DNA from 2 places in the Brevibacterium sp. 'Marine' genome. Region 2 is predicted to be linked to the other one. Evidence: riboswitches for the same ligand, from Rfam matches in the RefSeq annotation. Region 2 holds a riboswitch; the other holds the start of a gene.

Region 1 (5,364 bases), 610 kb from region 2:
CGGGCGATATTGAAGCGCAGCGCCTTGATGCCGGCCTCGTCGAGGCGGCGGATCTGTTCATCGGTGGTCGCATCCGGCAGCTGTGTGACACCGACATAGCTGCCGCCGAGCCCCCGCAGCGCCTCGACGAGGTACCCCTGGTCGAAGCCCTGGAACGAGCCGGAGACGACGGCACCTCCGGCGACGTCGACTCCCACCTCGGGCAGGCTCTGCAGCCTCGCGCGATAGTCGGCGACCGTGAATGGGTCGGGCAGATAGCCGTTGTTCTCGATCAGCGGATGGGTCGGATCGATGATGTGCAGATGCGCGTCGAAGGCACGCTGAAGTTCGCTCATACCGTCAACCTACATCGCCTCCGCAACGCTCGTTCACGGCCTGGCGCGTCAGTCGAATCGTGCACACTGCGATAGACGCGCCACGCCCTGAACGACGGTCAGTCCGCCTTGAGGCCGACGGTCGGATCGGGCAGGTAGACCTCTCCGCCAGAGGCGAGGAATTCGCGGCTCTTCCGCTGCATTCCTGCCAGGGCCTCCTGAGCCTCGGCGCTGCCGTAGGTGTCGCGGATGTCCTGGGAGATGCGCATCGAGCAGAACTTCGGCCCGCACATGGAACAGAAGTGCGCGGTCTTCGCGGGTTCCGCGGGCAGCGTCTCGTCGTGGAACGCCTCGGCAGTCTCCGGATCGAGGCCGAGCGCGAACTGATCCCGCCAGCGGAACTCGAACCGAGCCTTCGACAGCGCATCATCGCGGGCCGTCGCGCCGGGGTGGCCTTTCGCGATATCCGCGGCATGCGCGGCGATCTTGTACGTGATCACCCCGGTCTTGACGTCGTCGCGGTCGGGTAGGCCGAGATGCTCCTTCGGGGTGACGTAGCAGAGCATCGCCGTGCCGTAGCGGGCGATCTCGGTCGCCCCGATCGCCGAGGTGATGTGGTCGTATCCGGGTGCGATATCCGTGACCAGCGGACCCAAGGTGTAGAACGGTGCGCCGTGGCAGAGCTCCTGCTGGCGTTCGACGTTCTCCCGTACGAGGTGGAGCGGAATGTGCCCGGGGCCTTCGACCATCACCTGGACATCGTGGGCCCACGCACGTTCGGTGAGTTCGGCCAGTGTGTCGAGTTCGGCGAACTGGGCGGCATCGTTGGCGTCGGCGATGGACCCCGGTCGCAGTCCGTCGCCGAGTGAGAACGCGACATCGTAGCGGGCGAAGATCTCACAGAGCTCGTCGAAGTGGGTGTAGAGGAAGTTCTCCTCGTGGTGGGCAAGGCACCAGCCGGCCATGATGGACCCGCCGCGGGAGACCATCCCGGTGACCCGGTCGGCCGTGAGCGGAACATAGCGCAGCAGCACACCGGCGTGGACGGTCATGTAGTCGACACCCTGCTCACACTGTTCGATGACCGTGTCGCGATAGATCTCCCAGGTCAGCGCGTTCGCATTACCGTCGACCTTCTCCAGCGCCTGATAGATCGGGACGGTGCCGATGGGGATGGGGGAGTTGCGGATGATCCATTCCCGAGTGGTGTGGATGTCATTGCCGGTCGACAGGTCCATGAGGGTGTCGGCACCCCACTTCGCGGCCCACCGCAGCTTCTGCACCTCCTCGGCGATGGAGCTGGTGACCGCGGAATTGCCGATGTTCGCGTTGATCTTGACGAGGAATGCCTTGCCGATGATCATCGGTTCGGATTCGGGGTGGTTGATGTTGTTCGGGATGATCGCCCGACCGGCGGCGAGTTCGGCACGCACGAGCTCGACATCGCACTGCTCGCGGAGTGCGACGAACCGCATCTCCGGGGTGATGATGCCCTGCCTTGCGTAGTGCATCTGGGTGACCGTGCGACCGGTCTTGGCCCGACGCGGAACCGGTCTGCGTCCCTTCCACTGCTGCGACGGGGCACCTCGGCGGACGGCGGCACGACCGTCATCGGCGATGCGGTGGCCGCGGGCTGCGTACGTTTCGGTGTCGAGGCGATCCTCGATCCACGGAAATCGCAGAGCTGGAAGTCCCTCTTCCGGAGTGCTGCCCGGTCCGACGGTGCGGTAGACGTCGACGGGATCGTTGGCCCGGCCGTTCGAGTCCTCGAGTTCGATGCGGGTCACGGGAACGCGGATGCCGTGCTCCGTGTCGTCGACCCACGCCGGCGAATGCGTCGGATACTGCTCGAGGGTGAATTCGTCGTGCGAATCTGCGTCAGACGAAGTCGTGGCAGGGGCGGGTGTTTCAGGGGTGAATGCAGTCATCTGCAGTCCTCACTTCCTACGCCGGTATCAACCGGATCAGGTTCTACGGTCTCGGACGATGCAGTCCGATCTCAGCCCGTGCAGCGGGCTCCCGTGGGGTCGTGCAATTCGTATCACGATCGTCGTGGTGAGGACAACCGCGGTGTCGGCGGATTCGAGGCCCGCCGGGGGTGCGAGGTCAGCTGCCTTGGAGGAACGCCTTCGCAGCGGCACCGAGAGCGAGCACATCGGAGACCGCGACCATCTCGCGGGCCGAGTGCATCGAGTACAGGGCCGGACCCACGTCGACGGTGGTCATTCCCAGTCGGGTCGCGGTCAGCGGTCCGATCGTCGACCCGCAGGGCATCGCATTGTTCGACACGAAATCCTGGTAGTCGACCCCAGCGGCCGTGCATGCCTGCGACCACACGGCCGTGCCGACCGCATCCGTGGCGTAGCGCTGCTGAGCGTTGAGCTTGAGCAGGGGACCGCCGCCGAGGCGGGGGCGGACATGCGGGTCATGTCGTTCCGGATAGTTCGGATGAGCAGCATGCCCGGCATCGGAGGAGACACACACCGAGGAGGCCATCGACGCGAGATAATCGCTGCGCGTCGACTGCGGCAGCAAGGAGGCGACGATGCGTTCGGTGACGTCGGCGAGGAACGGGCCGCATGCTCCCGAGCGCGAATTCGATCCGATCTCCTCGTGGTCGAAGGCCGCGAACAGGGGGATGCCGTCGAGGCCGTCGGCATCGAGCTGGGTGAGCGCGGTGACACCGGCGTGGACGGACAGCAGGTTGTCCAGCCTCGGCGAGGCGAAGAACTCCTCGGCCGCACCGAAGAGGGCCGGTTCCTGAGTGGGGATGGTGTAGACATCGTGGCCGACGACGGTCTCGGCATCGACTCCGGCGGACGCGGCGAGCAGTTCGATGATGTCCGCCTCGGCGAGGTCGGCCAGGCCGATGACGGGAGCGGTATGACGCTGCTTGTCCAGGGTCAGCCCCTCGTTGACCTGACGGTCGAGGTGGATCGCCAGCTGCGGGATGCGGGCGATCGGTCCGGTGCGGGCGAGCACGATGCGGCCGTCGGCGAGGCCGAGACGACCGGCGAAGGCGAGCTCACGATCGAGCCACGAATTCAGCAACGGCCCGCCGTAGACCTCCACCCCGACCTGACGGGTGCCCTCAGCGGTGTACTCGCCGCCGGGTTTGAGTTTGAACGCCGGGGAATCGGTGTGGGAACCGAACACACGGAACCGGTCAGCCGCCTCGGTGACGGTGGGATTCATCCACGCGATGAGCGCGCCGTCCCGGATGACGTAGTGCCCGGTCCCAGGTGTCAGCGCCCAGGGAACGGACTCGTCGAGGTGGGAGAATCCGGCTTCTTCCAGGCGTTTCGCGGCGGTGGCCACCGCGTGATAGGAGCTGGGGGAGGCGCTGACGAAGTCGCCGAGGTCGGCCGCTGTCGTCGCGGCCCGATCCGGTCTCGGGAGTGATTCATTCATTTCCCCAGCCTATCGTTTGCGGTAGTTTGGAGGTGAAGAAGATCAGGTCTCAGACGCCGGGTTGCCACCGGGTCCGAGAATCAGGCGGGAGCAGCGATCCTGCTGCCGCACCAGCGACGGCAAGGAGTGTTCGACGTGAACCAGTTCGTGACGGAGTGGAACACCTGGCGCGACTCACGGAACTCGGCACTGGCGAAACCGTTCGGCTGGCTCAGCGTCGTCGGGCTGCACTGGCTCGAGGACGAATCGACCTGGACCGACGCCCCCGGCACCTTCACCGTCGACGACGGGTGGGTGACCGTGTCCCTGGACACCGGAATCAAGGCCGGTCCAGCGGCGGAGACGTTCGACCTGCTCAGCGCGGTCGGCGACGGCGGAGACGGTTCGGATTCGACTGGTTCCGGGGCTGGGACTGGGGGAGGTCCTGGGGCTGGGACTGGGGCGAACGGCGCGGGTGTGACCAACTCGGGGCCGACCCGGGCGACGAGCCCGGCCGTGCCCAGCGACACCTCGACCCTGCCGAGGGTCACGGACCAGGCCGACGCGGCGGCCGGTGCGGGCGCAGATTCTGCGGCTGGTGCGGATGGTTCTGCTGGTGCGGATGCCGGATCGGATGCCGGTTCACAGGCGACCGGCGGACACGCAGCCGTGCCCGCTCGACCTCAGGTCCGCGTCGAGGAGAACGGGTTCAGCGCGAAACTTCCGACCGGCGGATCGCTCAACTGGTTCACCGTCGGCAACGTCCTCTACGAACTCATCGACCGGGCCGGCCGCCTCGGTGTGCGTGTGCGCAATTCGAAGTCCCCGCTGTTGGGCAAGTTCTTCGAGGTTCCGGTCTTCGACCCGGACCCGGACTTCGTCTTCCTCGCCCGATTCACCCGGTTCGACCCGTTCAAGACCTACCCGATCGAAACCGCTCAAGAGGATCTGCAGCTGCAGACGCAGGCGGCGGGAATCGTCACGTTCGACACTCAGCACGGTGAGGTGAACCTGCTCGCCACCGGGTGTCCGAAGACCGGGCTCCAGCTGGACTTCCACGATTCGACGAACGGGAGCACCACCTCGGCGTGGCGGACCATCGATCTCGGAGTGCCGAATCAGGACGGGTCGCTCGTCGTCGATTTCAACCGTGCGGTGAACTACCCGTTCGCGTTCACCTCGTTCGCCACCTGCCCGGCCCCGATCGAGGGAAACGTCGTTCCCTTCGACGTCACCGCAGGTGAGCGGCGTCCCCCGTTCTTCTACTCGGAGGCCGGGATCAACGTGCCGTTCCTCTTCTACGTGTGGTGGGACGAAAACAGCGCCGAGGTGACCCGCCCCTGGTACTCACGATTCGGCCTCGACATCACCATCCTCAACCCCAACCACGACGACGGGCGGATCTCGCTGGTCGGCTTCGACGGGGTCGCCATGTCCGGTGGGGATCTGTCCCCGCTGGGGCGCAAGGCCCGGTCGCGGCTCATCGATGTCGCCACCGAAGCGCTGACCTCACGGATTCCGGTCATCGGCATCGGCGCATACTCGGCGTTCGTCATCCAGGCCCAGCGCGAGCTGCGGTCGCAGCAGGGGTATGTCGATGGCATCGAGACCGAATACTCGGCCCCCGAGGACCGGCTGCTCATCGTGATGAACAACGAAC
Region 2 (5,364 bases):
TCATGGTGGTTCCGAGCTGATCGGCAGCGCCGTGCTGATCAGCCAGGAAGTGCTGATCAGCCGAGCCCGGCACCTCGACGGCGACGGCTCACCAAGAGAAGTGTCGCGCCGAGTGCCAGCGCTCCCGCGCCGACGGCCAAGGGTAGTGCGAGCCCACCGCCGGTGCGGGGCAGGTCTCCATCCCCACTCGCCGAGGCGGTCCCGGAGGAATCCGAATCATCGCCCGTTCCTACGGCGTTCGCCTCGGCTGCATCTGCCTCGGAGCCGGAGTCGGCAGTGCCGGCATCTGCCGTGCCGGCATCGAATCCGTTGCCGTCGTCGGTACCGTCAGACCCGACATCACCCGAGGCAGCACCGTCGGAGCTGGCGCTGTCGGAGGCGGTGCCGCCCGTACCAGCGTCGGCATCTGCACTCGGGCCATCGGCACCTGCGTCCACGTCGTCGCTGGTTCCGGCATCCTCGGAACCTGCGTCTGCGTCGTCGCTCGTTCCTGCACTGTCGGCGTCATCGTTTGCACCTGCGTCATCAGCACCTGCCGCGGAGTCGGAGCCGGCATCGGAACCGGCGCCGGCCTCCGCATCGTCATCCGGGGCTGGTTCTTCCGCCTCGGCGCGCCTGAGTTCGACATCGTCGATCTGCTCGGATGCGGCCTGAGCTTCCGCGCGCTCACCATCGGCGGGTGCCCCGCCTGCCGGCACCTCATAGGTCGTCGCTCGCAGCGCTTCGTCGCTGACTCGAACCCGGGTGAAAGCGGGCACGTCGTTGTGGACGCTCTTGCCTTCCCAGTCGAGGCCGGGAACGTAGTCATAGAACTTCGACCCTGACGAGGAGGTCAGCGTGAGGTAGAGCGTCTGCCCGTCTTCCTTCTCTTCCTCGGCTCCCGCTTCCGACCCTTCCACTCGCTTGCCTTCGCCGTCCATGAGGAAGGTGCGGTTGAAGATGTGGTCATGGCCGGAGACGACGAGGTCGATGTCATTGCGGGCCGCGACCGGAGGGATCGCCTTCCGCAGCCGTTTGACGTCGATGTCGTCCCAATGGGTTGCCGTCGAATAGATCGAGTGGTGGAACCCGAGAACAGTCCAGCGTGCCTGGTCTCCGTGCTCGGCGACGACCTCGTCGATGAACTCGGCGTGGGCATCCACGTCCGGGCTGTTCGAGTTGATGTTGAGGAACAGGACTCCATCTTCGATGAACCAGTAGTCGCCGCCGGAGGTGATGACGCCGCCACCGCCGTGGTCCTGGCTCACATTGGGTCGGTTGAAGTGCTGCTCGTAGGCTTTCGAAGACACATCGTGGTTGCCGATCGTCGTCGCCTGCGGGATCGTGCGGGTCGCTTCCGGTGCCAGGTATTGAGCATACTGCTCCTGGTTGCCGGCGGAGTTGACCTGGTCTCCCAGCGAGTAGAAGAAGCTCGGGTCGTCGGCGGTGGCCACTGCCGAGGACAGGGTCCGGTCCCAACCGGCCGCGTCGTCGGGATCTCCGCCTCCGGCGCCGACCTGGGGGTCGCCGAAGACGAGGAATTCGTCATCTCCTCCGGACGATCCCGTGGTGAACCGCTGCACCTCGGTGAACCCGTCCTCGTCGCTGCCGACCTGGTAGGCGTAGTCGGTGTCGGGTTCCAGGTCGGTCATGCTCGCGTGGTTGTAGTGGCGTTTGAGGTCGGTGGCGAGACCGGAGTCCGTGGTCTCAGCCGCTGCCGCGTCGGCGGGAAGTTCACCTCCCTCGAGTTCACTCACCGGTGCCCACCGGACCTCTCCCCCGCCGGAGCTCTCACTCATCCACGAGAGGTTGCGCGTCGTCGAGTCGGCCCCGACCTGCAGCACCGCGTCGGTGATCGCCTCACTCCCCGCATCCGCCTCGGCGGGCGTGTCCGTCGGGTCCTGGCTCGCGGTCGCACTCGGTCCGCCCGAGCCGAGAGATGGTTCGGCGCGCACGGGCACCGGGGCCGCCACCAGAGCGGCGAGCAGGGTGGCGGCGGACAGGGCACTGAGTGGTCGCTTGAGTCGTTGAGTGTTCACCCGCCCATTCCTACCGATCAGTAGTGTCTGGTCGTTCGAGGCCCGTCGACGAGACAGGGAACGGGAGGTGAATCGTCGATGACGGATCCCGGCCTCCGCGTCGCTTCCGCTCCCGGTCGCTGCTTCGCTCACCTGTTGTACAGTGGTGGCTACGACAGGGGAGCGCCGTCAGGGGCGCTGAGAGTGCAGAAGAAGCTGCAGACCCTCGAACCTGATGCGGTCAGTACCGCCGAAGGAAGTCGAGACTCTTCACCCCTCCTTGATATGAGGAGGCACAATGCCGGAAACCACCGCGCCGACCACCACCCCCGCCCGCGCGCGGGCCTTCACCGCGGCGCCGAAATCCAAGCAGTGGCGGGTCGTCGACTATGTCACCACCGCCGTGCTCGGCATCGCGGTGGGACTCGTCTTCTGGGTTCTCGCGCTGAGCTGGAAGGTCCTCGAACTCGCCTTCCAGGCATTCCCGCCGTCGATCGGCCTCATCGCCGGTCTCTGGGTGCTGGCCGGTCCGCTGGCCGGTGCCATCATCCGCAAACCCGGTGCCGCGCTCCTGTGCGAACTCATCGCCGCCATCGTCGAAGCCGTGCTCGGCTCCCACTTCGGGGCGACCGTTCTGCTCTCGGGTCTGCTGCAGGGCCTCGGTGCCGAACTCGTCTTCGCCGCTTTCGGCTACAAACGCTTCACCCTGTGGGTCACCGCCGCTTCGGGCGTGCTGGCCGCGGCGTTCATGGCCGTGAGCGAGAACATCATGTACAACGCCGAATGGCAGTTCGGCTTCCAGGCGATCTACGCGGTCTGTGCGATCATCTCCGGCCTCGTCATCTCCGGGATCGGCGCGTGGTACGCCTACCGGGCGATCGCGGCCACCGGGGCTCTGAGCTCCTTCGCCTCCGGCCGTCGCTGATGGCGCTGCCGATCACGGCCGCGGGCTTCTCATGGACGCACACCGACCGTGAGGCACCGGCGGTCGGTCCGCTCGACCTGGAGATCGCGGCCGGAGAGAAGGTGCTGCTGCTCGGCGCCTCCGGAGCCGGGAAATCGACGTTCCTCCACGCCGTCGCCGGTGTCCTGCCCGAGGAATCGGGTGAGGCCACCGGTGAACTCCTCGTCGGCGGTGAGAAACCGGATCCTCGCCGAGGATGCACCGGGCTGGTCCTCCAAGATCCCGATTCGCAGGTGATCTTCTCCCGCATCGGTGATGATGTGGCGTTCGGGATGGAGAACCTCGGACTCCCGGCCGCGGTCATCGAGGCTCAGGTTCCCAGATCTCTGCAGGCCTTGGGACTCGATCTGGCCCCGGAGCATCCGAGTGCCGCTCTGTCCGGCGGGCAGAAGCAGCGGCTGGCTCTGGCCGGGATCCATGCGATGGCCCCGGAGGTCATCGTCCTCGACGAACCGACCGCCAATATCGATCCCGCCTCGGCGACCGAGGTCCGCGATGCCGTGCTCACCGTGCAGGCCGAGACACAGGCGACCATGCTCGTCGTCGAACACCGGGTCGAGCTGTGGATCGAGCACGTCGACCGTGTCGTCGTACTCGGCCGTGACGGGATCGTCGCCCAAGGTCCGCCCGAGCGGATCTTCTCCGATCCGGACCTGACCGAAACGCTCATCGGCTGCGGCATCTGGATTCCGCAGGACTCCCCCACCCCGCGCCGAGGCGGGGCCGCAGGAAGCGGTGGGACGTCGGGCCGCCTCGGCGAGGTTCTGCTGCGCACAGATCGGCTCAGTGTTGCTCGACCGCGCATGGCCACCCCCGCCGCGACCGGCTTGGACCTGAGACTGAGCGCCGGTCAGGCGCTCGGAATCGTCGGCGCCAACGGGGCAGGCAAATCAACCACGGCCCTGACCTTGGCCGGCCTGCTGCCCGAATTCTCCGGGCAGGTCTTCGCCGAGGCGGCCCTGCGGGAAGGAGCCAAACGACCCCGACCGTTCGCGTGGCCGTCGAAGCAGTTGGCGGCGCGCATCGGCATGGTCTTCCAGGAACCAGCCCACCAGTTCCTCACTTCGAGCGTGGCGGCCGAACTCGAACTGGGTCCCCGGCTGGCAGGGTGGTCTGCCGCCGAGTCGCAGGCACGGGTGGATGAGCTTCTTGAGGGGCTCGGGCTCGTCGGGTTGGCGCAGGCTCATCCGCAGAGTCTCTCCGGTGGGGAGAAGCGACGCCTGTCGGTGGCGGCGATGCTGGCTCCCCGGCCCCGGGTGCTCATCGTCGATGAGCCGACCTTCGGTCAGGATGCGCTGACGTGGGCGGGGTTGGTGGAGATGTTCCTCGATGCTTTGGAACACGGCTCCGCGGTGGTCGCGGTCAGCCACGATCTGGCGCTCCTCGAGGCCATCGGCGCCGATCTCCTCGAGCTCGGCGACCGCAGCAGCGCTGCACGAGTCGGCGACAATGAGTCGGATTCGCATGTCAAGGCGGGTGATAGCGGTGAGTGACAGTCTCGATATGCATTCTCGCCCCGCCCCCGAGGCCGCCGTAGAAGATCCGGGGCAGCTCATCCCCGTGGTGCGTTCCACCGCTTTGGCTCGGTGCAATCCGCTGACGAAGATCGCAGTCGCGCTCATTCTCATGGTCGGGGCGCTGCTGAGCATCGATCCGGTCTCTGCGGGGGTGGTGCTGCTGGCAGCAGTGCTGGCGCTGCCGGCGACGGGACTCGATCTGGTGGCGGCGGCCAAGCGGCTGTGGTTCCTGCCCGCCGGCGCTCTGCTCGCCGCTTGGGGCACGGCTCTGTTGGCGGAGAAGACCGGGGATGTGGTCGTCGACTTCGGCCCCGTCCTGTTCACCACAGGGTCCCTGGCCGCGGCTGCGGCGATCTTCGTCCGCGCCCTCGCCTTGGCGATCCCGCTCATCGTGCTCGCATCGACGATCGATCCGCGTGACCTCGCCGATGCGCTCATTCAGCACCTGCGGCTGCCAGAGGTCGTCGTGGTCTCGGTTCTCGCGGCCTCTCGTCTGCTCGGACTGTTGGTCAGTGAGTGGCAGGTGCTGGCGATGGCGAGGAGGGCCAGGGGTGTCGCGGGTGGTTCGCTTCTGCGGCGCACGGGCAGCCTCTTCAGCGGGGTGTTCGTCCTGCTCGTGGTCTCGATCCGCCGGGCGACGACCCTGGCGATGGCGATGGAGGGTCGGGCATTCGGTCGTCCCGGACGCACGTGGCGCAGGCGGTCGAGGTTCGCGGTCCGAGATGTCGTGGCGGTGCTTCTCAGCCTGGCTGTCTGCGCGGTCGCGATCGGTGCGGCTCACATGCTCGGAGTCTGGAACCCGATCGTCGGGTGAGGCGACGTAAATATGGCACGACTCAGAGCTGTTTGAGGAGGTCCTTGCCGAAGGCCCGCCATTCCTCCAAGG

The links. Region 2 has a riboswitch for thiamine pyrophosphate ahead of HF684_RS05200 (ECF transporter S component). Riboswitches for the same ligand answer to the same signal wherever they lie in the genome.
Region 1: linked by a shared signal. The riboswitch ahead of thiC (phosphomethylpyrimidine synthase ThiC) and the one ahead of HF684_RS05200 (ECF transporter S component) in region 2 are both predicted to bind thiamine pyrophosphate.

The regions. Positions count from the first base shown of each region.
Region 1 is NZ_CP051626.1:587,143-592,506, forward strand. It holds gene HF684_RS02580 (amidohydrolase family protein) at 1-335, opposite strand, end outside; gene thiC (phosphomethylpyrimidine synthase ThiC) at 434-2,242, opposite strand; TPP riboswitch at 2,238-2,346, opposite strand; gene HF684_RS02590 (M18 family aminopeptidase) at 2,421-3,725, opposite strand; gene HF684_RS02595 (DUF1684 domain-containing protein) at 3,861-5,364, shown strand, end outside.
Region 2 is NZ_CP051626.1:1,192,502-1,197,865, reverse strand. It holds gene HF684_RS05210 (universal stress protein) at 1-20, shown strand, start outside; gene HF684_RS05205 (FN3 domain-containing metallophosphoesterase family protein) at 57-2,018, opposite strand; TPP riboswitch at 2,165-2,273, shown strand; gene HF684_RS05200 (ECF transporter S component) at 2,296-2,922, shown strand; gene HF684_RS05195 (ATP-binding cassette domain-containing protein) at 2,922-4,454, shown strand; gene HF684_RS05190 (energy-coupling factor transporter transmembrane component T) at 4,465-5,292, shown strand; gene HF684_RS05185 (hypothetical protein) at 5,315-5,364, opposite strand, start outside.